Linked DNA regions of Salinivibrio kushneri. The protein of the gene in region 2 interacts with the protein of the main gene of each other region in a pairwise test. Links are inferred from orthologs where the notes say so. Each region holds a gene or a part of one and is shown on either strand. Other genes may lie near its edges.

Region 1 (16,941 bases), 2.3 Mb from region 2 along the record:
GAGACTTTGAACACCGTCAGTGTCACTTTTTCAGGAATTTGTGGTTTTTCCAGGTACCACTCAGCGTTCGCCCACGACTCCATCACTTGCTTGGCGTAGGCGTTGCCTGCTTTCATTTTGTCTTCAACGTCGTAAAACGCATCGAACATCAATAAGGTATGAGACAACACTTTCGCCGCAATCGGCGCAAGCTTGTCATCATCAAGTAAGGTGATCAGCGGCTCGATGTTGTAGCCACCTTGCATGGTGCCAAGTAATTCAGTGGCACGCTCGGGGCTAATCAACGGAGACTGCGCTTCACCTTTTGCCAGTGCGGCCAGAAAGCCTGCTTTCACATAAGCGGCTTCATCCACACCGGGTGGGATTCGGTTTTCCAGTAAATAAATGAGGGTTTCTTCTTCGCCAGCGGGCGGGTTTTTCAGCAGTTCTATCAAACTGGCGGTTTGCTCAGCGTTCAGCGGTTTAGGCACAATACCCTGAGCGGCACGTTCTTCGACGTGTTTACGGTAGGCTTCAAGCACGACTATTTCCTCTTTTCTCGGTCAGATCGTGTGATCCAACATCCTTGGAAAGTGTTAGTACTCGTATCACGCTTATCCGGCGAAGTTTATTAAAATTTCCAGCAAGACGAGGGTTCGAGCACGTAACCGCTGCGTGAGGATAGCATTTTTAACCTAAAATTAAAATCTACTCGTTTTGTGAAACATAATACTTAGGTCTAAGTGACGCTGTACGCTATTCCCCACCTCTGAGTTTTCTTTACCCAGAGCAGGTCGCAGTTGTCGCTGATTCTACACCGCTTTTCGCCATAGCGCAGTGATCCGGCTACCATTGCTTTCTCATCTATCACCCGCAAACGACAGCGCACTTTTACCGCTTTATGTTGAAATCGCGAGGAGAGTGTCATTTTTATCAATAACTCTAAGCAACGGCTTCAATTTTATTGTTTCATGGTCGATACATAACCAATCATTCACCCATAACTGCTAACTTAGATGTTAGTGCCATAAACATCATCACATTTTTGTCACGCTAACCTATCGTCTGTTAATAGACCAAATAGAGAGAAGGGCATGAAGCTAAAGCAACTCACGATTAAACAAAAACTCGTGCTGGCATTTGTCTCAGCGGTGATCGCCTCCACCGCCATCATCAGTTACATGAGCTTGAGCCAAGCACGCGACATCATGGAAAAGCGCCTGTTAGAAAATGAGCTTCCCACCACCCTCACCCAGTTTAGAGATACCATTGATAGTGAGGTCAACCAACTACAATCCGCTGCACGTCAGCTGGCTTCTAACCCTGTGATGCTAGATATCATCAACCAAGATATTACGCCCGCAGAAGAAAACCGCGTGATCAAACAGCTCAACGTATTACGTGAGCAATACGGTTTGAATGATGCCTCCATTGCCAACCGCAATACTGGGCAATATTGGAACCAAAACGGTTTTTTGCGAGTGTTAACGCGTGAAAAGGATAGTTGGTTTTACAACTTCCTCGATAGCGGCAATGCCACCATGGCCCAAGTTTTCCAAGAAGAAAATGGCGAACTCAAGCTCTTTGTCAACTTCCAACAGCTGAATGGTAAAGGATTGGCCGGTTTCTCACGCTCGCTGGAGGACATGACCCGCTTTTTGAATCAGTTTAAAATTGAACAGTCTGGTTTTGTCTTCTTGGTCAACGCTGACGGTCTCGTGCAACTGCACCGCGACACCAATCTGATGGGCGAGCAAACCTTAAGCGATATTTATGGTGGTCAAGCCCGCAGCTTGCTGCAAAAAGGTGACTTTAACCTGCTCGACACCAGCATTAATGGTGAAGAAGTGCTGCTCGCATCCAGTTATGTGCCCTCCATGGATTGGTTTGTTATTGCAGATGTCCCTGCCGAAGAGGTTTACGCACCTCTCAATGAAACGCGTAATCAAATCCTGATGGTATCGGTCGTCGTCGGTCTCATTTTTATCGTCGTTGCCGTATGGCTCGCTGCGACCATTACCAAACCGATCCAATACGTGGCCAATGTGTTCCGTGAGATTGGTGAAGGTGAAGGGGACTTGCGCCAACGTGTAGATATCAACAGCCAAGATGAGATTGGTCAACTGGCCTCTGGTTTTAATAGCTTTGTCGAGAAAATCCATCGTTTGGTCTCAGACGTTGCCCGTACCGGTGGCGAGTTACGCAGTGCGGCCGAGCAAGTGTCATCACAAGCCGGCGCCACCCAATCACAAAGCGAGTATCAGCGGGATCGTACGGTGCAAGTGGTCACCGCCATCAATGAAATGGGGGCCACCGTCAATGAGATTGCAGGCAATGCGGCCAGCGCTGCCAGTGCCGCCAACCAAGCCTCTGATGATGCGGCAAGTGGCCAAGGCGTGGTGACCCAGGCACGGGATACCATTGCTCGACTGGCTGATGACATGGAAAATATGTCGAAAGTGATCAGTGCTTTGGCTGAAAACACCGATTCGATCGGCGGCATTTTGGATGTGATTCGCGGGATCTCCGAGCAAACCAACTTACTGGCGCTGAATGCGGCGATTGAAGCGGCGCGAGCCGGCGAACAAGGACGCGGCTTTGCGGTTGTTGCCGATGAGGTACGCAGTTTGGCCAGCCGTACCTCTGATTCCACCGACGAAATCCAGACCATGATTGACCGTCTTCAGCAAGAAGCGCGCAACGCGGTGGATGCCATGGAGCAAAGCCGCACCATGACCGCTGAAGGGGTGAATGCTTCCGATGAGGCCTCACAATCGCTCAATGCAATCAACGAGCAAATTGTGCAAATCTCGGACATGAACACCCAAGTGGCTACCGCGACTGAAGAGCAGTCAACCGTGGTCAACGACATTAACCAAAATATCGAAGAGATTAACCACAGCTCGCAGCAAACCGCTGATACTGCCAATACCATGGCAGAAGCCAGTGAGTCACTGCGCGATCTTTCCAAACGTCTTGATACTTTGGTAGGGAGCTTTAAGCTCTAAACCATTGCGATGCTACCGACCAACGCACGTAGCGGGCCTTGGCCCGCTTTTTTGTTCACGATCTACACGGGTTCACAGATACAAAAAAGCCCCGCATTGCGGGGCTGAGTCAGAAAAATATAAACGCGTGGTTTATTTCTTTTTCTTCGCTTTCGGGTTAGGCATATCAGTGATTGAGCCTTCAAACACTTCTGCAGCCAAACCAACCGATTCGTGCAAGGTTGGGTGAGCGTGTACTGTCAATGCGACATCTTCGGCATCACAACCCATCTCGATAGCAAGGCCAATCTCGCCTAACAGTTCACCACCGTTAGTACCAACAACCGCACCACCGATCACACGGTGGGTGTCTTTATCGAAGATCATCTTAGTCATGCCGTCTGAACAGTCAGACGCAATCGCACGACCTGAAGCCGCCCATGGGAAGGTCGCCACTTCGTAGTTAATGCCTTCTTCTTTACACTCTTTCTCGGTTTTGCCGACCCACGCCACTTCTGGCTCAGTGTACGCAATCGATGGGATCACTTTTGGATCGAAGTAATGCTTCTTACCTGAGATAACCTCTGCAGCCACATGGCCTTCGTGTACACCTTTGTGCGCCAGCATAGGCTGACCCACGATGTCACCAATCGCATAGATGTGCGGCACGTTGGTGCGCATTTGCTTATCAACATTGATAAAGCCACGATCGTCGACTTCAACACCCGCTTGGCCCGCATCAAGCAGCTTGCCATTCGGGCTACGGCCGATAGCAACCAAGACAGCGTCATAGCGCACAGGCTCTGCTGGGGCTTTCTTGCCTTCCATGGTGACGTAGATGCCGTCTTCTTTGGCTTCTACCGCAGTCACCTTGGTTTCCAGCATGAGGTTCATCTTCTTGCTGATACGCTTAGTAAAGACTTTGATCACGTCTTTATCTGCCGCAGGGATCACCTGATCGCACATTTCGACTACATCAACCTGTGAGCCAAGTGCGTGGTACACGGTTCCCATTTCTAGGCCGATGATACCGCCACCCATTAACAGCATTTTCTCGGGTACTTCTTTGAGCTCTAGGGCGTCGGTGGAGTCCCAAATGCGTGGGTCATCATGCGGAATAAATGGCAGCTCGATAGGACGAGAGCCGGCCGCGATGATGGCATTATCAAAATTGATGGTGGTGTTTTCTTCCCCTTCGACTAACAGGGTGTTGGCGCCAGTGAAACGGCCTGTGCCATTGACGACTGTCACTTTACGCTGCTTGGCCATACCGCCTAAGCCGCCAGTCAGTTGACCAATGACCTTATCTTTCCAAGAACGGATCTTGTCGATATCGGTTTGTGGTTCGCCGAATACCACGCCGTGCTCGGCCATGGCTTTGGCTTCTTCAATCACTTTGGCAACGTGAAGTAGGGCTTTAGATGGGATACAGCCGACGTTTAGACACACACCGCCAAGGTTGTTGTAGCGTTCAACCAATACGGTTTCCAAACCTAGGTCGGCACAGCGGAAAGCGGCGGAGTATCCAGCAGGACCAGCGCCAAGGACGACGACTTGCGCTTTGATTTCTTTACTCATTCTGACCTCGTTATAGTCTTATTCCCTGACAGGCTAAGAGCGGTAATTTTTTATTGTTGTGGGTATCTGGGAGCCACAGTTTACAGCCATGTTAATGGGCTGAAAAATAAAAACCCATAGCCTGTGAGCTGCACAACAATTCCCGACCGACCTTTAACCGGTCAGTCGGGTTGTTGGTATTGCGATTAGAGTACCAAACGGCGAATATCAGACAGTAGGCCGTTGAGGTAGCTAATAAAACGCGCACCCTCGGCACCATCAATCACACGGTGGTCGTAAGACAGCGACAGCGGCAGCATCAAGCGAGGCTCAAAATCCTTACCATTCCATACTGGCTTCATTTCTGACTTAGACACACCCAAGATAGACACTTCTGGTGCATTAACGATTGGCGTAAATGCCGTACCGCCGAGGCCACCTAGGCTAGAGATGGTAAAGCAACCACCCTGCATATCTGACGCCGTCAGCTTACCGGCACGAGCTTTCTTCGATACCACCATCAGCTCTTCAGACAGCTCGTGAATGCCTTTTTTGTTGACGTCTTTAAAGACAGGCACAACCAGACCGTTTGGTGTGTCAACCGCGATACCGATGTTGACATACTTCTTCATGATCAGGCTTTCACCGTCTTCAGACAGTGACGCGTTGAATGAAGGGAAAGCTTCCAGCGCTTTAGCCGCCGCTTTCATGATGAACACCAATGGGGTGATCTTCATGCCCGACTCTTTCTTCTTCTCGATCGCGTTTTGCTCTTTACGGAACGCTTCCACTTCAGTGATATCAGCGTTATCCCACTGGGTCACGTGCGGGATCATCACCCAGTTACGTGCCAGGTTCGCACCCGAGATCTTCTTGATGCGAGACAGTGGCTTCACTTCGGTTTCACCGAATTTGCTGAAGTCCACTTTCGGCCAAGGGAGCAGGCCAAGTGCGCTGCCGTCGCCTGAGCCAGACGCTGAACCAGACTCAAGACGCTTCAGCGCCTCTTTCACGTAGCCTTGCACGTCTTCTTTCAGTACACGCCCTTTACGGCCAGTACCTTTGACTTTCGCCAAGTTAACACCGAATTCACGCGCAAGACGGCGAACAACAGGTGACGCATGGGCGTACTCTTTGTTTTCGACGAACTCGTCTTTACCGGCGTCAGCTTTAGCTGCTGCTGGGGCTTCCGCTTTTGGTGCTTGCGCAGGCGCAGATTTTTCCTCTGCAGCAGGTGCCGCTGCGGGTGCGCTACCCGCCACCTCGAACACCATGATGTGCGAGCCAGTAGACACTTTATCGCCCGCGGCGATTTTGATCTCTTTAACTGTACCTGCAAACGGTGCAGGGACTTCCATTGACGCTTTGTCGCCTTCAACGGTGATCAGTGACTGCTCTTCTTCAACCGTATCGCCTACAGCGACCATGATGTCAGTCACTTCGACTTCATCACCGCCAATGTCAGGAACGTTTACGTCTTTGTTTTCCGACGCGGCTGGGGCCGCAGGTGCAGCTTGTGCAGGCGCCTCAGCAGAGGCGCTGCTGCCGACTTCAAACATCATGATAAGAGAGCCAGTTGACACTTTGTCACCCGAGGCAATCTTGATCTCTTTAACGGTACCCGCAAACGGTGCCGGCACTTCCATTGAGGCTTTGTCGCCTTCAACGGTGATCAATGATTGCTCTTCGTCGACGCTGTCGCCTACCGCCACCATGATGTCGGTCACTTCAACTTCATCGCCGCCGATATCAGGCACGTGCACTTCTTTGATTTCTGATGCGGCTGCTGGGGCAGCAGCAGGTGCCGCCTCTTGCGCTGGCGCGCTTTGTGCAGCGCCTTCCGCTTCAAAGATCATCATCAAAGAGCCGGTGGTGACTTTGTCACCCTCGGCAATTTTAATTTCCTTGACCACACCCGCTTGTGATGCAGGGACTTCCATGGATGCTTTATCACCTTCAACGGTGATTAACGACTGCTCTTCTTCAACCTTGTCACCCACGCTGACAAGGATCTCAGTCACTTCTACTTCATCCGCACCGATGTCAGGTACATTAATCTCGATTGACATTATTTCAGCCTCTTACGCGAACAGCGGGTTTACTTTGTTGGTATCGATGTCGAATTTCTTGATAGCGTCAGCTACCAGTTTCTTATCAACATCGCCACGCTTAGCCAGCTCATTAAGTGCCGCAACAACCACATAACCTGCGTTCACTTCGAAGTGACGACGGAGGTTTTCACGGCTGTCAGAGCGGCCAAAGCCGTCTGTACCCAACACTTTATAAGATTCAGCAGGGACAAACGCACGAACTTGGTCAGCGTAGTTCTTCATGTAGTCGGTAGCAGCAATCGCTGGCTCTGTGCCCATCACGGTTTGGATGTAAGGCACTTTGCTTTCTGCATCTGGGTTTAGCATGTTGAAGCGATCGACATCTTGACCGTCACGTGCCAGCTCATTGAACGAAGTCACGCTGTATACGTCAGACGCCACACCGAACTCATCGCTAAGCAGTTTCGCCGCTTTGCGCACTTCAGTCATGATGGTGCCAGAGCCCATTAACTGAACTTTCGCTTTGTCGCCCGTGTAGGTTTCTAGTTTGTAGATACCTTTACGGATACCTTCTTCCGCGCCCTCAGGCATGGCTGGCTGATGATAGTTTTCATTCATCAGCGTCAGGTAGTAATAGATGTTTTCTTGGTCAGGACCGTACATACGACGGATACCGTCTTGCATGATCACTGCCACTTCGTACGCGAAGGTTGGGTCGTAAGAAACACAGTTAGGTACAGTGCTCGCCAGAATATGGCTGTGACCGTCTTCGTGTTGTAGGCCTTCACCGTTCAGGGTAGTACGACCGGCAGTAGCACCCAATAGGAAACCACGCGCTTGCTGGTCACCCGCCATCCACGCCATGTCGCCAACACGTTGGAAGCCGAACATTGAGTAGTAGATGTAGAATGGGATCATTGGCAGATCATTAGTGCTGTAAGAGGTCGCTGCCGCTACCCACGATGACATCGCGCCTAGCTCGTTGATCCCTTCTTGCAGTACTTGGCCGCCTTGGTCTTCTTTGTAATAAGACACCACGCCACGATCTTCTGGGGTGTAAGTCTGACCGTGTGGGTTGTAGATACCTACTTGACGGAACAGGCCTTCCATACCGAAAGTACGTGCTTCGTCGGCAATGATAGGCACAATGTTTTTGCCAATGCTTTTGTCTTTCAGCAGTACGTTCAAAGAGCGCACAAATGCCATGGTGGTCGAGATGTCACGCTTTTGCTCAGACAGCAATGCGGAGAAGTCGTCCAGTTTTGGCAGCGTCAGCTCTTTAGTAAAGTTAGGCAGACGTTGCGGCGTGTAACCGTGCAGGGCTTTACGGCGCGCATGCAGGTATTCGTGCTCGGCAGAGCCTTCTTCCAGCTTCAGGTACGTCAGGTTTTGTACGTCTTCATCAGACAGCAAGTCTTGCAGGCCAAGGCGGTCGCGCATAGCGTGAACATGAGTCATGTCCATTTTCTTCACTTGGTGCGCGATGTTTTTGCCTTCTGCCGCTTCACCCATGCCATAGCCTTTAACGGTTTTCGCTAGGATAACGGTTGGGCGATCGTTGCACTCTTGGGCCGCTTTAAAGGCCGCAAACAGTTTTGATGGCTCATGGCCACCACGCTTAAGCGCAAAGATTTCTTCGTCAGTCATATCCGCAACCAAGGCGGCTGTTTCTGGGTACTTGCCGAAGAAGTGCTCACGCACGTAGGCACCATCTTTTGATTTGAAGGTTTGGTAATCACCGTCGATGGTTTCATTCATCAACTGCAGTAATTTACCCGAGGTGTCTTTGGCCAGCAGTTTATCCCAGCCGGAACCCCAAACCACTTTGATCACGTTCCAGCCAGCGCCTTTAAAGAGGCCTTCCAGCTCTTGAACGATTTTACCGTTACCCATTACAGGGCCATCAAGGCGCTGCAGGTTACAGTTAATCAAAAAGCAAAGGTTATCCAGTTTTTCACGCGCCGCGAATGATAGCGCACCGCGTGACTCTGGTTCATCCATCTCACCGTCACCGAGGAACGCGTAAACACGCTGCTCAGAGGTGTCTTTTAGACCACGGCCGTTGAGGTATTTGAGGAAACGCGCTTGATAGATAGACGCGATGGGACCCAGACCCATAGAAACGGTTGGGAACTGCCAGAACTCAGGCATTAGTTTCGGGTGTGGATATGAAGACACCCCTTTGCCATCAACTTCCTGACGGAAGTTGTCGAGCTGCTCTTCGCTCAAGCGGCCTTCAACAAAGGCACGCGCATAGATACCTGGAGAAATATGACCTTGATAATACACCAGGTCGCCACCGTCTTTCTCGTTAGGCGCACGGAAGAAGTGGTTAAAGCAGGTTTCATAAAATGCCGCCGAAGACTGGAATGATGCCATGTGGCCACCCAGCTCTAAATCTTTCTTGGACGCACGCAACACGATCATGATTGCGTTCCAACGAATGATAGAACGGATACGGCGTTCCAGATTCACATCACCTGGGTAAGCAGGTTCTTGATCAGCAGGAATGGTATTTACATAGTTGGTGGTCACGCCCGTTGGCATGTCAACACCGTCTAAACGTGCTTGCCCTAATACTTGCTCCAGAAGGAACTGGGCACGTTCTACACCTTCTTCACGAACGACTGACTCAAGAGCTTGCAACCACTCTTGTGTTTCAAGTGCGTCCACGTCATGTTTCATGACTTCAGACATGGCGATCTATCCTTTCGTTGATTGACTCGTACAAAACAAACGTTGTCGCAGCTGCAGTGCCTTTCGCGTTTCTATAGATGCGAATAAGGCTACTCCAACTCGTCCTTGCGTTGTTGAATTCGACGTAGAGACCGTTCGCGACGGCTTTCTTCTCGACCAAGATCCAACAGAGTTTCCTCAATGTAAGCCAAGTGTGCATGCGACGCTTGTCTGGCTTTTTCTGGTTCACCAGCGGTAATCGCATCCACTATCTCAGCTCGGTGTCGGCTGACGTTTTCCACCGTCTCTTGACGGCGATAAAGTAGCTCAAAATTTTGCAAAATATTCTGTTCCAGTAACGGCGCGAGACTACGCATAATATGAAGTAACACCACATTATGCGCCGCTTCCGTTACGGCAACGAGATACTGCATCACAGCCGATGCTTCTGCCTCTAAGTCCCCGTTTTTCTGCGCTTGACGAATGGCATCATGACAGTCTTCTATACGAGAAAAATCCTCTTCTGTGCCCCGTAGTGCGGCAAAATACGAAGAAATGCCCTCTAGGGCATGTCGTGACTCCAGTAAGTCAAGTTGGGTTTCTGGATGGTCCGCCAATAACTCTAGCAGTGGCTCAGAGAAGCGTTGCCAAAGGCGTTCACTGACAAAGGTGCCGCCACCTTGCTTGCGCGTCAGTAGCTTTTTCACTTCAAGCCGTTGAATCGCTTCGCGCACTGACGGGCGAGACACATCAAATTGCGTCGCTAACTCTCGTTCAGGCGGTAACTTCTGGCCTGGAGACAAGGTCCCTTCCAGAATTAAGCCTTCGAGTTCTTTTTCAATTACATCCGAGAGTTTAGGTTGACGAATTCGCTGATATGCCATTGTATTTATTGACCATCTGCACCCAGAGCATGGTGCTTAGCTGCAGAAACTGACTGATTGTAAATTGGTAAGACCAATTACTTTATTGATCCCTAAAGTTACCAGACAGCGGGTATTCTGTCCACCTGAACTTTGATTGACATCATGGAAACCTGTGTATTTTTAGCCTGACAGCCACGAATACTCAGCCCCTCAAAATTGGTCAGACCATTTGTGTCGGTCAACGCCATAGGCATTTAAATCAGTGCGTGTAACTTTTTCCAGTCAAACGCCGCGCCAGGATCCGTTTTACGTCCTGGGGCAATATGTTGGTGTCCTGTGATTCGATCACGGGTAATGGCTGGGTAGTACTGCATCAGCGTCTGCGTGATCGCCGCTAACGATTGGTACTGCTGTTCGGTGTATGGATGTGTGTCTGTGCCCTCTAGCTCAATACCGATAGAAAAATCGTTACATTGCTGCCGACCGTCAAAACACGAAGCGCCAGCATGCCATGCACGCGCACTGAATGGTACAAACTGGATCACACTTCCATCTCGTCGGATCAGTAGGTGGGCAGAGACGCGAAGCGATGCGATCTCGGCAAAATAAGGGTGTTCAGCCGGATCGAGGTGCCCTTGAAAAAACTGCTCAATATAGGGGCCATCAAACTGACCGGGCGGCAGGCTGATGTTGTGGATCACCAGCAAGGAGATATCGTTACTATCCGGACGTTGGTTATGATGAGGAGACAGGCAAGCGCGCGCGCCTACCAACCAATGATTGTCAATCTGTGAAAAAGACATACCCGATCCGCTTGAGCAAAATCGCTACTTTATCTGGTCAGCTGGAAGATTGGAATACAAGCAACAGCGCGCTGACGGATGGGTTTTGGCGTAATACATAGCGGCATCGGCTTGATTCATCATCTGCTGCAGCTCAAGCCCATCCGTTGGGAAGCAACTCACACCAATACTAATGGCCAATGACAACGAGGTATCTGCAACTTGTATCGGAGCATGCATTTCGTCTTGGATACGTGTGATCACTTCATTCAACGCCGATTTGTCCGCTAATAAATCCAGCCAGACAATGAACTCATCACCGCCCAAGCGGCCAACCAAATCAGACCGGCGCACGGACTGTTTTAGGCGCTGACTGACCACCTTGAGCAACTCATCACCGACGCCATGCCCATAGGTGTCATTCACTTGCTTAAAGTTGTTCAAATCAATGAACAGTAAAGCGGCATTAGTTTGCGCGCGGTTAGCACGCATCAACGCCACATCTACATGCGATTCGAACGCGCGTCGGTTGAACAAACCGGTCAGCTCATCGTGTTCAGCAAGGAATTTAAGCTGATGCTGCTGTTCGCGAAGCTGTTGGGTTTGCCGTGCGACTTCTTCGCTCAGCTGTTTCTTGTCCACCATGGTATGGCTCAGCGCACGTTTCATGTCATTGACATGATCAGCCAATTCAGTCAGCTCATCTTTATCAGTCAAGGTTAATTCCGTGGTCAAGTCACCTTGTTTGATTTGCGTAATCGTTGAATGCAATGCTTTTAGACGGTGCGTTAGCCGCCGCCGTAAGCTGGTCACAAACATGGTTACCAACAAGGCTAACACCACCAGTACGCCACCATGTACCACCAGTAGGGTTTTCTGTTGCTGCCCCGACTGGTGCATAACTTGCTGACGCACCGAAAAAGCGGTTTCACTCATCGCCTGCAGCAGCACATTAAAACGCGAAAACAGCATCAAACGCCTGTCATCCACAGAGGGGTTACCATCTAGCTGATCAGCGGTAATCCCCAATAAGCGGTCAATGCTGTTTGCCGCGAGTCGAATCGACTGCGCGGACTGCGGCGGTAACGCCTCTTTATCACTGTTTAGTTGCGCCCGCAATGCGTTGGTGGACTGATGTACATCTTGGCGCGTTTGTGTGCTGGGGTATTGACGATATAACCATAAACGGCCTCGCAAGCTATCAATCTGCGAGTGTACCGCCACAATACTGTCTAACCGTGCTTGGATTTGATTTTGCTTGTAAAAAAGCTCCACCGTAATTAACAGCGTAACAAAAGTAAGCGCCGTACAGGCATAGACAACAATACTGAGCTGCTGACCAATCCTCATTCTAATAAACTCACTTTTTGCGTGGCCTCAACCAAGGGGCCTGGGTTGAGTATGTGGCGGAATGACGGAGTGTTCCCTTCCACTAAACCCGCCTCTTGCGCCCATCGCGCTTGGTTTTTTAACCGCAGTAACAATGAGTCATTCAATGAAAGGCGGAATAAGTAATCTTGCCATAGCCAACTGAGTTTATCGTCTGACATGTCAAGGTACGCGGAGACCTGTGCCTTAGCCCGTTCTGGGTGCTGATGAATAAAGCTCACCGCGTCGTCTAGGGCACTGACAACCCGTTGCATGTCCTGGTGTTGCTTATTGACGAGTAAGCGATCGCTGACCAGTAGAAAAGAGAGGCTGTGCAAGCCTTTACTGTCAAGCGACTGCACCGGCTGGTTGGACTGCTTGAGTAGCTGATAGCCATAGGGCTCCCATATGGCTATCGCATCCACTTCCTCATCGAGGAGCGCCTTGGGCAGTGTTTCAGGGGAATAGTAGACTTTTTCCACCTGAGCTCTGGGTATATCGTGCAATTGCAGCAAAGAATCAAAGAAGTATTCACTGGCACTCGACGCAACAATGCCCACGCGTGCCTTGTCGAGTGCGTCCACCAGCGAGCTGCTAATCTCACGGCGAATAGACCAGAGTTTTACGTCGTTATCTGATTCGACAAAGCTGGTTAGCACATTAAAGTCATCGCGCTCAAAACTGTTAAACATCACCACCGTCTCCGAGGTAGTGGCTAAATCCACTTCCCCTGACATTAAGGTTTGAAAACTCTTTACGCCCCCATGAACCGGCTTAAGGGTCATATCGATACCCTGCTTTTTAAACAAACCTTGCTCCTTAGCCACAATAATCGGTGCCGATAAGGGAGTGAGCGAGACCGCAATGGTCAGTGACGATAATGGCTCGGACACCGGTGGCCTTAGTTGCTGCCAAGCACGAAAACCAATCAACGCAATCGCTATCATGGCCACCAGCGCTAACCCTCGCTTCATGGCATCACCTCTTTGACTGTTTCTGCCTAAAGTGTAGACAATTTAAAAGACAGAATATGATTAAAAAAATAGACGAATGTGAGGAAACGAGAGAGAAAAGCTGCATTTCGTTATCACCAGCGTTATCATTCGACCACTTTTTGATGACCGCGGTAAGCCATGATGACATCAACCCCTTTTCATGCTGTCCATGACAGCGAGCGCCGCCTGGCCTATCTCACTTCTCACCTCAGCGCCGATGTGACCCGCGCGGTGACCGACGCCCTACGAGAAGATCTGGGTGGCGAGATCGACGCCAGTAAAGACATAACCGCCAGCCTGATCCCGGCAGACTCGGTATCCACAGCGACATTGATCACCCGAGAAGATGGCGTTTTCTGTGGCCGTGCCTTTGCGGATGAAGTGTTTCATCAGCTCGGTGGCGACGTCACCTTGACGTGGCATGTCGAGGACGGCGACGCCATCACCGCCAACCAATCGCTTTGTACCTTACAGGGACCCTCGCGTGTCTTGTTGACCGGTGAACGCAATGCGATGAACTTTATTCAAACCCTCTCTGGATGTGCGAGTAAGGTCGCAACCTATGTGGCAGCACTCAAAGGCACCCACACCAAATTGCTCGACACGCGTAAGACCATTCCGGGGCTGCGTAGTGCGCTGAAGTACGCGGTTGCCTGCGGTGGTGGTCATAATCATCGCATTGGTGTCTTTGATGCGTATTTGATCAAAGAAAACCATATTCTTGCCTGTGGCGGGATAGAGAACGCCGTCAAAGCAGCGCGCCGGCTTAATCCTGATAAACCGGTAGAAGTAGAAACCGAAACTCTGGATGAGCTCAAACAAGCCATCGACGCTGGGGCCGATATTGTGATGTTAGATAACTTTAGTGTGCCGATGATGCGTGAAGCGGTGACCCTGAACCAAAATAAAGTGGCGTTGGAAGTCTCAGGAAACGTCACGCTTGAAACGTTGGCAGAATACGCCGCTACTGGGGTGGACTATATTTCTGTGGGCGCGCTTACCAAGCACGTGACCGCACTCGATTTATCCATGCGTTTTCAATAACACGTACGCTCACTCAGATTCGACCAGGCCGCCCGCGATGGGCGGCCTTTTTATCGCTCTTTTGTGGCAAAAAATTTGTGGTGAGTCGAACACTACATTAGAAAAAAATACTGTTACATCCAGCTTTTACCCTTCAGTCTCAAACTCATCTCTCCCCTCTTTTTCGCGCCGCGCTCACAAGCGTAAAGTCGCTGCACTCGCGGCCACCGCGTTGGCGGCCGACCATCATTGAGAGGAGAGAAATAGGATGAAAAAGCAACAAGGGTTTAGCTTGATTGAGTTACTGATCGTCGTCGGCATTATCGCAGCCCTGTCTGCCATCGCCGTCCCCGCTTATGTCAATAAACAAAAAATTGCTGAATTTAACTCAGGGTTAGCATCAGGCCGTGCTCTTCTTACACGGTTAGATCTTTATTTGGATGAAAATAGTGGCTCGACAGCGAGTAAATTTGGAGAAAAATTAGGTGACGCTACGAATCTCGGAGAGCTAGCAACAGTCACCGTCTCAGGTGCTAGTGAAGAAGGTGGAGAAGGCGAAAATGCCAAAGGGACTGAGCTGAAAGTCACGTTTAATGGAAATAGCTCTATTGACGGGACAATAATTACCTTTGAGAAAAACGACTTTGCTTGGGTATGTAAATACACAACGAAAGAAACTTTCGAAGATGGTGAGATTAAAGGATGTAAAAAAGCATAAGCAGACAATGATCCCAACCGCTCCGTTGTATCAAGCCGGTTTATTGACTGATGCCCAGCGCGATATGCTGGGCATTGGCGACAATACCTCGCTCAGTCTTGCGCATATACTCGATGCTGGGGTTGACCCCACCGCGCTCGCCCACACCCTTGCGAGTCAGCATCACCTGCCTTTTTCGGAAAGCCATCAGTACCCGTATAAAGACACCTGTTATGCCCTAGATAGGCGCGATTTGATTCAGCGTCACCAAGTGTTGCCGCTTGCCCAGCAAGGCCAAGAGCTATTACTGGGGGTCAGTGATCCAGATAACCAAGAAGCGGTCGCCGACTTTCGCTTTTCTACTGGGCTCAATGTCCGGTTAGTGGTGCTTAGTCAGCCGGATTTGGATGCCGCTTTGCGTCATTTATATGGTGCAGATATCGATGGCACGGGCGATGGCATGACCATCAGTGATCAGGACTTAGCGGCCCTAACCGTCACCGATAGCCCACAAGAAGACAGTGTCGAGTTACAAAGCGATCAGGCGCCCATCAGTCGTTATATTCAACAGATCTTGGTGGATGCAGTGCGCAAAAAAGCCTCCGACGTGCACTTCGAGCCCTTTGAGCATCACTATCGAATTCGCTTTCGCCAAGACGGTTTATTACACACCTATGCTCACCCTCCAGCGGGGGTCTCGCGGCGGCTGTCGACCCGACTCAAAATCTTAGCCCAACTCAATATTGCCGAACGACGTTTGCCACAAGACGGGCGCATTAAGCTGACCCTCACCGCCGATCATACGGTCGATATGCGCGTCTCCACCTTGCCAACCATTTGGGGTGAGAAAGTAGTCGTTCGTCTGTTAGATAATGGTCAGCAGCAATTGACGCTGCATGATTTAGGCTTAACTGAGTGGCAACGCCAGCGCTATCAAGACGCATTGGATAGGCCGCAAGGGATGGTTTTATTTACCGGCCCGACGGGAAGTGGCAAAACCGTTTCTTTGTATAGTGGGCTACGGTACCTCAATCAACCTGAGCGCAATATTGCCACCGTCGAAGATCCGGTCGAGATCCAGCTAGAAGGCATCAATCAAGTCAATGTTAATCCTAACATCGGTTTAGATTTCGCCACCGCACTCCGCGCTTTTTTGCGCCAAGATCCCGATGTGGTGATGGTAGGAGAAATACGCGACCTCGACACCGCTGAAATCGGGATCAAGGCCGCGCAAACCGGTCACCTAGTATTATCGACGCTGCATACTAATTCTGCGGCCGAAAGCATCACCCGTTTAGCCCATATGGGCATTGCGCCCTACAATCTTGCCAGTTCACTGACCTTGGTGGTGGCTCAGCGCTTGGTACGCTGTTTATGCCCGATTTGTAAACGGCCGCACCCGTCTGATGACCCACGTCTTCAGTACTTAGCCAACCTCTACCCAAGCTTAACCCCAAGCACCCTGTACCAAGCTAACTCTCAAGGCTGTTACCAGTGCTATCAAGGCTATCAAGGGCGTACTGGTGTGTACGAAGTGCTCCCCGTAACAGAAAAGGTTGCCAGCGCCATTTACCGAAATGCCAGCGCGATTGAGCTAACCCAACTGGCTACCGAAGAAGGCATGTGGCGATTGGCCGACTCTGGGGTTGCCAAACTCAACCAAGGGATCACCAGCATCCAAGAGCTTACCCGCGTTATTCAGCTTGCCTAAGGAGTCTTTATGGCCAAATCTACCCTGTTTCTTTTTCATTGGCGCCAGGCCGCCGCCCGTGGTGAAAAAAAAGGGCAATTGTTCGCCTATACCGAGCGAGACGCACGCCAAGAGCTAGCGAGTCAATCCATTGTCCCCACTCGCCTCATTCGCCGCCGGCTATCGAGTTTTCAGCAGCGCCGCCATAAAGCCAAAGCCGCGGATATCACCCAGTTTTCACGCGATCTCACCACCCTGCTAGAGTCTGGG
Region 2 (9,708 bases):
TTTGCCGATACCCCCAGCGCCAACTTGCTCGATAATCCCATCAACCTGAATATGCTACTGGCCGCTGCCGGTTTGATCACCACGGTGCCTTTACTGTGCTTTACGGGTGCTGCCACTCGCTTACCCTTAACGGTATTGGGCTTTTTCCAATATATCGGCCCTAGCTTAATGTTTTTACTTGCCGTCGGCTTGTATGACGAACCCTTTACCCCAGATAAAGCCACCACCTTTGCCTTTATTTGGGCCGCCTTGGCGATATTTAGCTTTGATGCCTATCGAGCGAAGCGCCAGCAAGAGGCCAAGATAGAGACCACGCCTTTGTCAGCAGGAAAATCAGGATGAATGAGTTCGCTATTCTCGCCACACTGGCGGGGGTGCATATGATTGCACTGCTCAGCCCCGGGCCCGACTTTGCCTTGGTGCTCCAAAATGCGACCCGTTATGGCCGTGCTACTGGTTTGGCGATTGCGCTAGGGTTATCGCTCAGTATTTTGGCGCACACAATACTGAGCATTACCGGCATCAGTCTGTTGGTGCATCAGCACCCACAACTCTTTATGTGGGTGCAGGTGGCGGGGGGCAGTGTGCTGATGTATTTAGGCCTTAGCGCGATTAAAGGCTTGCTCGCCGCCACTGCGCCGGCGCAAACCACCAATGATGCGCCTGCGGTACACGGCCAAAAACAGGCCTTTTGGAAAGGGGTACTGACCAACCTTTTCAACCCTAAAGCTTTGGTGTTTTTTATTTCGTTGATGAGTACCTTGGTGCCGGCCAGCATGTCTGCCAGTGGCAAAGCCATGGCCGTGGCGGTGGTGTTCTTACTCTCATTAGGCTGGTTTTCTTCGCTCGCCTGGCTGCTATCAGGCAGTCGCGTACAACAAGTGCTCACCAAGGTCGCCCCAGTTATCGATGGCCTGTGTGCGCTGTTGTTTTTGCTGTTAGGTGGCGCGGTCGTTTGGCAAGCCGGCGTGTTCGGCTAACGCCGCGGCTGAAAAAATGCAGGCAATCGAGTCAATACCAATACGCCCAGCCAAGGCTGGGCGTATGTGACGTTTTTTGGCGTTAAGCAGCCGAGATTAAAGCGCTTCCAGTTTGGCGTACTGAGTCACCAACCACTTAATCCCTTCCCCATTAAAGGCAACTTGCACGCGGCTTTGTCCGCCACTGCCTTCAAAGTTGATGATGGTGCCTTCACCAAACTTAGGGTGTTGAACCCGCTGACCCAAACTAAATCCGGTTTGGTTAAAGTTCTCCTGAGTCTGCGTTTTGGAAAAACGACCACCGCTTGCAGCAGGGCGTGAGACATTGGCACGCATACGCACTTCTTCCAAGCAGGCCTCGGGCAGCTCACGTATAAAGCGCGAGATCTTATGGAACATGTCTTTGCCGTAAACACGGCGCATTTCTGCGTAGGTCAGATAGAGTTTTTCCATCGCTCGCGTCATGCCGACATAGCAAAGGCGACGCTCTTCTTCTAAGCGGCCCGCTTCTTCAGCTGACATCTGACTGGGGAACATGCCCTCTTCCACCCCGACCATAAAGACTAAGGGGAATTCGAGGCCTTTGGCACTGTGCAAGGTCATCAATTGGACCGCATCATCAAACTCGTCCGCTTGGCCTTCACCGGCCTCAAGGGCGGCGTGGGCCAAGAATGCCGACAGTGGTGTCATGCCTTCCGCTTCCGCCTCTTCTGGCGGCGTGAATTGGCGCGTGGCGGTCACCAACTCTTCCAAGTTATCAACGCGTGCTTGCGCCTTTTCGCCTTTTTCTTGCTCGTACATGGCGCGCAAGCCGGAGTGACGGATCACTGCATCGGTTTGTTGATACAGTGCCATGTCACGGGTGTCATCTTCTAGCGCATTGACCAGCTCGATAAACCGGCCCAATGCATTGGCCGCGCGCCCTGCCAGCGCTTTTTCTGCCAAAATTTGCTCGGCAGTGTGCCATAAGGTTTGGCCGCGATCGCGCGCCGCGCCACGAAGCGTCTCAAGGGTGCGATCACCAATCCCTCGAGTGGGCGTGTTTACCACCCGCTCGAACGCCGCATCGTCATTGCGGTTGGCCATCAAACGTAAATACGCCAGTGCATCTTTGATTTCCTGACGTTCGAAAAAGCGCATGCCACCGTAAATACGATAAGGCAAGCCAGCTTGAATTAAGGCTTCTTCCAGCACCCGAGATTGGGCGTTGTTGCGGTATAAAATCGCGCTATCAGTGAGTGCGCCGCCTTCGTCTTGCCAAGTTTTGATTTTACCGACCACAAAACGCGCTTCATCCAGTTCATTAAAACCGGCATACACAGAGATGGGCTCACCCTCTTTGCCCTCGGTCCACAGGCTTTTGCCCATCCGGTCGGCATTGTTTTCAATTAGGGTGTTCGCCGCTTGCAAAATCGTACTGGTTGAGCGGTAGTTTTGCTCCAAACGAATGGTCTGAGGGGTGGTGAAATCGTCCAGAAAACGCTGAATATTCTCGACTTTCGCGCCACGCCAACCGTAAATGGATTGGTCGTCGTCCCCCACAATCATCACATGCGCCTGTTGGCCGGCCATCATACGCAGCCACGCATATTGGATGTTGTTGGTATCTTGGAACTCATCCACCAAAATGTGCTGGAAACGTGCTTGATAGTGTTCGCGGATCACCGCTTTATCGCGCAATAACTCTAAGGTTCGCAGCAAGATCTCGGCAAAATCCACCAAACCGGCGCGGTCACAGGCTTCTTGATAAGCCTGATAAATCCGCAGCCAAGTGCTTTCAACCGGATCATGGCGGGTATCAATGTGCTTGGGACGCAAGCCTTCGTCTTTTTTGCCATTGATGTACCAACTCGCTTGCTTGGCGGGCCAATGTTTTTCATCCAAGTTTTGCGCTTTAATTAACCGGCGTAGCAAGCGCTGCTGGTCATCTGAATCAAGAATTTGGAAGTCTTGTGGCAGGTTGGCGTCTAAATAGTGGGCACGGAGAATACGATGGCAAATGCCGTGGAAGGTGCCGCACCACATGCCAGAGGCGGTGCCTTGCATCAATTGCTCGATACGGCCGCGCATTTCCGCTGCCGCTTTGTTGGTGAAGGTTACCGCCATCACCGAGAACGGCGACGCCTCTTCCACCCGCATTAGCCAAGCCATACGATGAACCAGCACTCGGGTTTTACCACTGCCAGCACCTGCCAGCACCAAATGGTTGCCGAGCGGCGCGGCCACGGCTTCACGCTGTTTGTCGTTGAGTCCGTCAAGAAGAGTTGATACGTCCATCGCCACCTGCCATTTTACTGGGTATTTATACACTGGTTAGCGATTATACCAGCTCGCCACTAAATTGCGCGCCCGATCCCGACGCAACTTTTTTAAACAAACATTCAGCAAGTTAGCCCTCACCATGCAAAAAAACCGCTTTAGTGGTGAAAGATTGCGCAGTGTTTTCCTATCTTGGTTTATATGCCCACCACGAATCAGTGGGCTGATAACACCAATACGGAACAAGAAGAGGAAGCATGATGAAACACACTAACCTAGCGGTTGCCGCTGCTGTGACAGGATTACTGGCTGTAGGCGCGACCACACTCACTAGCGCACCGGCCCACGCGGCAGAAAAAGAAAAATGCTATGGCGTCGCCAAAGCCGGACAAAATGACTGCGCCACCAATACCAGCTCCTGCGCGGGCACCTCCACCGAAGACGGCCAAAAAGATGCGTTTGTGATGGTACCAAAAGGCTTGTGCGATCGCTTAGCCGGCGGCAGTACCTCGTCATCCTGATATGGCGCGCCCGGGCTTGTCCCGGGCTTTGTCACTTGATCACAAGGAGCGACCATGGATGAGGCAACCGTTTTGACCGGCGTGGGGCTCAGACAACCCCATCTCGCCTACTTCGACCAATATCGCCCAAAGCTTGGCTGGCTAGAAATTCACAGTGAAAACTATTTCCGCCCTCACCGTCCTGCTTTTTCAACCCTGATGCGATTACGTGAGGATTACGCCATCAGCTGTCATGGCGTGGGATTATCGCTGGGGAGCGACGAGCCGCTTGATCGGGCCCATTTAGACAAACTGTGTACACTGGTCAAACACGTCGAGCCACTGTTTGTGTCTGACCATTTAAGTTGGAGCCGGATAGACGGGCAACACTTTCACGATTTACTCCCCCTCCCTTACACCGAGCAAGCGTTGCGAGTATTTTGCGCCAATGTGCAACAGGTTCAAGATGCGCTACAGCGCCCCCTACTGATTGAGAACCCATCGAGCTATTTATGTTTTGCTCAGGGTGACTACCACGAATGGGAATTTATCGCCGAAGTGCACGCTCGCACGGGCTGCGATTTGCTGCTCGATTTAAATAACGTTCATGTCAGCGCGTTTAACCATGATTTTAGCGCCAGTACCTACCTTGACGCGATTCCCGCCCATGCGGTGAAAGAAATTCACCTTGCTGGGTTTACCGTCAAACACACCCCCGCAGGAGAAATTTGGATAGACACCCATAACCAACCGGTTAGCGAGGCGGTGTGGACGCTCTATCAACAGTGGATTGACCGCCACGGCCCTCGCCACACCCTCATTGAGTGGGATAGCGACTTGCCCGCGCCCGAGCGATTGTTAGCAGAAGCGGCCAAAGCCCGCCACCGACTGGCTCGACACAAGGAGGCGGTATGACGCTGGCAACCCTGCAGCAGGCCTTTGCTGATACATTGCGAGATGATCCACAACCGCTGCCGATAAAAGACGGTCGTGTTGCCGCTGACAAGCGATTGCAGATTTATCGCAACCATTATGTGGTCACCCTCACTGACACCTTAAAATGCGTGTATCCCAAGACCTGTGCACTATTAGGTGAGGCGTGTTTTGATGCGGTAGCGCGTCATCATGCGATGATGCATCCCCCGCAAACTGGGGTGATGGAAGACTATGGCGCACAGTTCGATGCGACCTTGCGCGCCCTACCCAATATTATCGAGCCCGTGCCGTGTTGCGCCGAGCTGGCCCGTTTTGAGTGGGCACAAGTGGTACTCACCCTCGCCCCTCCCTCTCCGGCGTTTGAAGGCAGCGCGCTCGCGTTGCTAAGCCCTGAGCAACAAACGCAAGTTTGTTTACCGCTCAACCAGCAAGCCCGTTTATTTGAAAGCGACTACGCGGTCAGTGACGTATGGCAAGCGATCGCCACCGAGCAGTTCGAAGGCTTGGTGGTCGAGAAGCCGCAATCTTTGTTATTGGTTGCTCACCAAGACAAGGTGCATTGGTACACGCTCAATACCCATCATGTCAGTGTGCTCAAAACCTGCCCCCACACACCATTAGGCGACCTGTCAGAAGTGCAACTGGCGTGTGTGTCTGAGCTCGCGGCCATGAACGCGTTTACCACCCCAACGACTGCCTGCAATGCTAAGGAGTAAGCCATGTGGCTAACCATAATCAATCACACCTTCACCCGCGCGCTTACCCCACTGCAACCGCTACTTCTTCTGGTGGGCCGCGTCTATGTGGCATGGATTTTTTTTCAATCTGGGCTAATCAAATACCAAAATTGGGACAGCACCCTATACCTGTTCGAGTATGAGTATCAGGTTCCGTTGCTGCCGTGGCAGCTGGCCGCATATTTAGGGACCACGGCGGAGCTGATTTTGCCGGTATTTGTTGCTTTGGGCCTGCTCGCGCGTCCCATGACCTTGGCGTTATTTGTGTTCAACATTGTCGCGGTCGCTTCCTACCCACTGCTATGGGAGCGTGGCTATGATGACCACATTATGTGGGGCGTGATCTTATTGGTGGTCAGTGTGTGGGGGCCGGGTTGGCTTAACCTCGATAACTGGCTAGCCCGCAAACAAAGCGGCACCGATTAGCGGTGCCACTGCTGAATAAGGGTATCGAGCTCAGATAAATCGTCGATCGCCACATCCGGTAAGGTGCGTCCTTTGCGCATCATCGGAGATTGGCGCTCTGGGCGGATCCAACAGGCTTGCATGCCCACTTGGCGCGCGCCAGCCACATCCGAACTTAAGTGATCGCCCACATGTAAAATGCGCGCCGGGGCGATGCCCAAGGCCTGCGCCGCCTTATCAAACATCTCCGGGTTCGGCTTGGCCGCACCGTGTTCACCGGCACGGAAAATATGCTGGAAAAACGGCGTCAGGCCAATCGCATCGGTGTCGACATTACCGTTAGTGATGGCCACCAATGGCAGTTTCTCGGACCAAGCTTTTAAGTAAGCCACACTTTGCGCCGGCGGAGTAAAGTCACTGCGATATCCGCAAAAGAAGGTCGTCGCCGCTTGAGCTTGTGCACGCGCCTTCTCCGCAGTTAAACCCACATGTTCACCGGCAAGCGTCAGCTGGGCAACCCGCATCGCGGTAACATCAAAGCGTTGGGCAGGGTTCTCATCACGGGCTTGGCGACGAAATCCCGCAAGGGTGGCTTTATCAAGCGCGGCGAGCGGTGGGCAGTGCTCACTCAAATAGTCGCTTAGCGCCGCCTCCGCGCGTGCGATCACCGGCCAGTTATCGTACAAGGTATCATCCAAGTCAAAACTCACCGCATCAAACGCGTTTAAGCGACGATAAAATTTCATATCACGACTCCGAGTTGTTTTTTTTGCCTGCGCTGGGTTTACGAGCCTCTGTGCTGCGGGCGCGGGGATGCGCCGCGTCATACACTTTCGCCAAGTGTTGAAAATCCAAGTGGGTATAAATTTGTGTGGTGCTTAAATCGGCATGGCCAAGCAGCTCTTGCACCGCCCGCAAATCCCCAGACGATTCCAGCATGTGAGTGGCAAAGCTGTGGCGCAGTTTGTGAGGATTAATATGGCTGTTCACCGCCTGCTTTTGTCCCCACTCCGCCATACGTTTTTGCACGCTACGGTGCGAAATTCGCTGGCCCAGTTTAGAGATAAATAGCGCTTCTTCTGGCCCTTTGAGGAGCTGGTTGCGCACTTTTAGCCAGTTCATCACCCAGGTTTTCGCCATGCCGGAAAAAGGCACGATACGCTCCTTTTCCCCTTTACCGGTGACACGCAAATCCCCTTTACGTACCGAGACATCACGCACGTTGAGATCCACCAGCTCGGCTAAACGCAACCCTGCGCCATACATCAGCTCCATCATCGCCCGATCCCGTACCGACAGCGGGTCGTCTTGATCCACCTCGAGCAGCTGATTCATTTCATCCACATCGAGGTTTTTCGGCAACTGGCGCCCTTGCTTGGGCGCGGCGACCCCTTTGGCTGGGTTGGCGGCAAGCTGTTCGGTTTTTACGAGATAGTCGAAAAAGCTGCGCAGTGCGGACAGCCGCAACGCAATACTGCCCGGTTTGAGGCCATCGCGTTTGGCTTGGCTCGAAATTTGTCGCACCCAGTCGGCATCTACATCTTGCCAATAAGCGATGCCCCGCGCGCTCAGAAAGTCGACAATCTTATCTAACTGGCGCTGATAATTACGTTGCGTATGGGCACTGAGGCCCCGTTCGCTGAGTTGATATTGATAAAAGCGATCAAGAGGGACCGTCAGTGAACGGGGAGCCGCTTGGTCAGACGTTACCGCTGTCACTGACGCTCACCCTTGTTCGTCCACTGGCTACATAAGATGGCCAAGTGTGCCGCCAGCTGTTCGATAAAAAGGGTGTCCATTTCTGGCTGAAAGTGCCCGCCATCTGCGCTCGCAAAGCTCAACAGTCCCCACTCTTTGCCTTCCCCTTTAATCGGTATCAGCGCAAAAGAGCCTAGCTCCGGTGGCGTTGCCATCACCGCTTCCGCATCCACACGGCGCAAGCGTCCGAGATAACAACGACGTCCGGCAAAATGATGACTCTTTAATTGATCCACCGCCTGACGTGAGATGCTCTGCAGCCCGTCGATAGGCGCATACACCCGTAAGCTGACGCTCAGTTGCAGTTGCTCGCTAAGCGTCGTCAATGCTTTTTGCACCGCCTGCGGCGTATTAGCACGCAGCAGCGCCTGATGCGCCTCGGCAAAGGCACGAAACAGGGCATCGTTTTTTGCCCCTAGACTCATCAGTTGGGTAATGTCTTCTTCCAGCTCCGCCACCCGCTCACGCAGGCGCTTAAGTTGAATTTCCACCAGCGATACTGCACCTTGCTCGCCGTGTGGCACGGTCAGCTGCGTCAGTAAATCGCGATGGCGAATAAAAAAATCTGGATTATCTTTTAAATACGCTGCCACCGCCTCATCGCTAAGAGGCATGGTTTCCAGTGTCGAGGCTTCTACCCCATCATTCATAATTGCAATTGTCCATCAAATACATGTGTCGCTGGGCCTGTCATTGATAAGGGATGACCCGGCCCACGCCAGCGAATGCGGAGATCTCCACCGGGTAAACTCACCGTTACTTGCTCATCAAGCAGGCCTTGTATAATCCCGACCGCAACCGCGGCACACGCGCCACTGCCACAGGCTTGGGTTTCGCCGGCACCGCGCTCGTACACTCTAAGCTTAATCGCATTGCGGGAAAGGATCTGCATAAAGCCGGCATTGACCCGTTCAGGGAAGCGTTCGTGACTTTCAAGTAGCGGTCCCAAGGTGTCCACGTCGGCATGGTCAACATCCTCGACCACAGTCACTACATGCGGGTTGCCCATGCTCACGGCACCCACAAACAAGGTCTGCTCCGCCACCCGCATCAAGTAGGTTTTCTCTTGTGAGTTGGCACGAAACGGAATTTTCCCCGGTGTGAATTCCGGCTCGCCCATGTTCACGCGCACCTGATTGTCGTTTTCAATGTGCAGCAGCATTTTACCGGCTTGGGTGCTCACGCTGATCTGATGCTTATTGGTCAGCCCTTTCATTCGCACGAAGCGCGCAAAACAGCGCGCACCATTGCCACATTGAGAGACTTCCGATGCGTCAGGGTTAAAAATGCGATAGTGGAAATCCGTCTCGGGATCGTAAGGCGGTTCAACCACGAGTAACTGGTCAAACCCGACGCCACGCTGGCGATCAGCCAGACGCCGAATCAGATCCGGCGAAAAGAACGCGTTTTGCGTGACACAGTCAACCACCATGAAGTCGTTGCCCAGTCCGTGCATTTTTGCAAACTGTACCTGCATGCCAATCCTTATTCTGGTAGGCGCTGTTCAAGCTGCCATAACGACGCCAAGCTCTCGCGCTCGCGCACAAGATGCGCTTGGTCACCATCGACCATCACCTCGGCCGGGCGGCAGCGTGAATTATAGTTTGACGCCATCACAAAGCCATATGCGCCCGCCGAGCGCACCGCCAGCAAATCGCCCGCTTCTAGCACCAACGAGCGGTTTTTGCCCAAGTAATCACCGGTTTCGCACACTGGGCCTACTAAATCATAGGTTTGTGGCTCCCCTTGGCGCGGCACCACAGGGATGATTTCTTGATAGGCTTGATACAGTGACGGACGAATTAAATCGTTCATCCCCGCATCGATAATGGCAAAGTTTTTGTGCTCACTGTGCTTGAGGAATTCGACCTTGGTCAGCAACACTCCTGCATTGGCAGCAATCGCACGGCCTGGCTCAAAAATCAGCTCAAGATGACGATGATTGTCCAAACGCGCCATCAGGGCTTTAGCGTACTCAGAAGGCTGAGGCGGCTTCTCGTCACTGTAGGTGACCCCCAGTCCGCCACCGACATCGAGATGACGAATCGCAATGCCTTCATCGCCTAAGGTATCAATCAGCGCCAACAAACGGTCGGTAGATTCAATAAAAGGCGCGAGTTCGGTCAGCTGCGA

Evidence for each region.
Region 1: the proteins of uvrD (region 2) and lpdA interact in binary tests that used the Escherichia coli proteins (3 or more experiments, as listed by UniProt). The link is inferred for Salinivibrio kushneri from one-to-one orthologs.

Annotation. Positions count from the first base shown.
Region 1 is NZ_CP114588.1:402,911-419,851, reverse strand. Bases 2,333-5,215 are described here. They hold lpdA (dihydrolipoyl dehydrogenase), read right to left. Parts: upstream 4,545-5,215; coding sequence 3,120-4,544; downstream 2,333-3,119. Other genes in these bases: aceF (pyruvate dehydrogenase complex dihydrolipoyllysine-residue acetyltransferase), read right to left, coding at 4,730-5,215; N8M53_RS02090 (methyl-accepting chemotaxis protein), read left to right, coding at 2,333-2,987. Also shown: acnB (bifunctional aconitate hydratase 2/2-methylisocitrate dehydratase), read right to left, coding at 1-521; more of N8M53_RS02090, read left to right, coding at 1,074-2,332; more of aceF, read right to left, coding at 5,216-6,592; aceE (pyruvate dehydrogenase (acetyl-transferring), homodimeric type), read right to left, coding at 6,605-9,271; pyruvate dehydrogenase complex transcriptional repressor PdhR, read right to left, coding at 9,361-10,134; 1,6-anhydro-N-acetylmuramyl-L-alanine amidase AmpD, read right to left, coding at 10,371-10,919; N8M53_RS02060 (diguanylate cyclase domain-containing protein), read right to left, coding at 10,944-12,248; N8M53_RS02055 (ABC transporter substrate-binding protein), read right to left, coding at 12,245-13,240; nadC (carboxylating nicotinate-nucleotide diphosphorylase), read left to right, coding at 13,400-14,305; N8M53_RS02045 (pilin), read left to right, coding at 14,553-15,002; type IV-A pilus assembly ATPase PilB, read left to right, coding at 15,010-16,692; N8M53_RS02035 (type II secretion system F family protein), read left to right, coding at 16,702-16,941. UniProt on the Escherichia coli protein: Lipoamide dehydrogenase is a component of the glycine cleavage system as well as of the alpha-ketoacid dehydrogenase complexes.
Region 2 is NZ_CP114588.1:2,710,318-2,720,025, forward strand. The notes cover bases 668-3,638. They hold uvrD (DNA helicase II), read right to left. Parts: upstream 3,258-3,638; coding sequence 1,077-3,257; downstream 668-1,076. Other genes in these bases: N8M53_RS12440 (LysE family translocator), read left to right, coding at 668-980; N8M53_RS12450 (DUF2282 domain-containing protein), read left to right, coding at 3,500-3,638. In the rest of the region: EamA family transporter RarD, read left to right, coding at 1-342; more of N8M53_RS12440, read left to right, coding at 339-667; more of N8M53_RS12450, read left to right, coding at 3,639-3,760; N8M53_RS12455 (DUF692 domain-containing protein), read left to right, coding at 3,815-4,654; N8M53_RS12460 (DNA-binding domain-containing protein), read left to right, coding at 4,651-5,391; N8M53_RS12465 (DoxX family protein), read left to right, coding at 5,395-5,838; N8M53_RS12470 (HAD-IA family hydrolase), read right to left, coding at 5,835-6,563; tyrosine recombinase XerC, read right to left, coding at 6,565-7,536; N8M53_RS12480 (DUF484 family protein), read right to left, coding at 7,533-8,225; dapF (diaminopimelate epimerase), read right to left, coding at 8,222-9,052; lysA (diaminopimelate decarboxylase), read right to left, coding at 9,061-9,708. UniProt on the Escherichia coli protein: A helicase with DNA-dependent ATPase activity. Unwinds DNA duplexes with 3'-5' polarity. Translocates on single-stranded DNA with 3'-5' polarity. Initiates unwinding more efficiently from a nicked substrate than double-stranded DNA.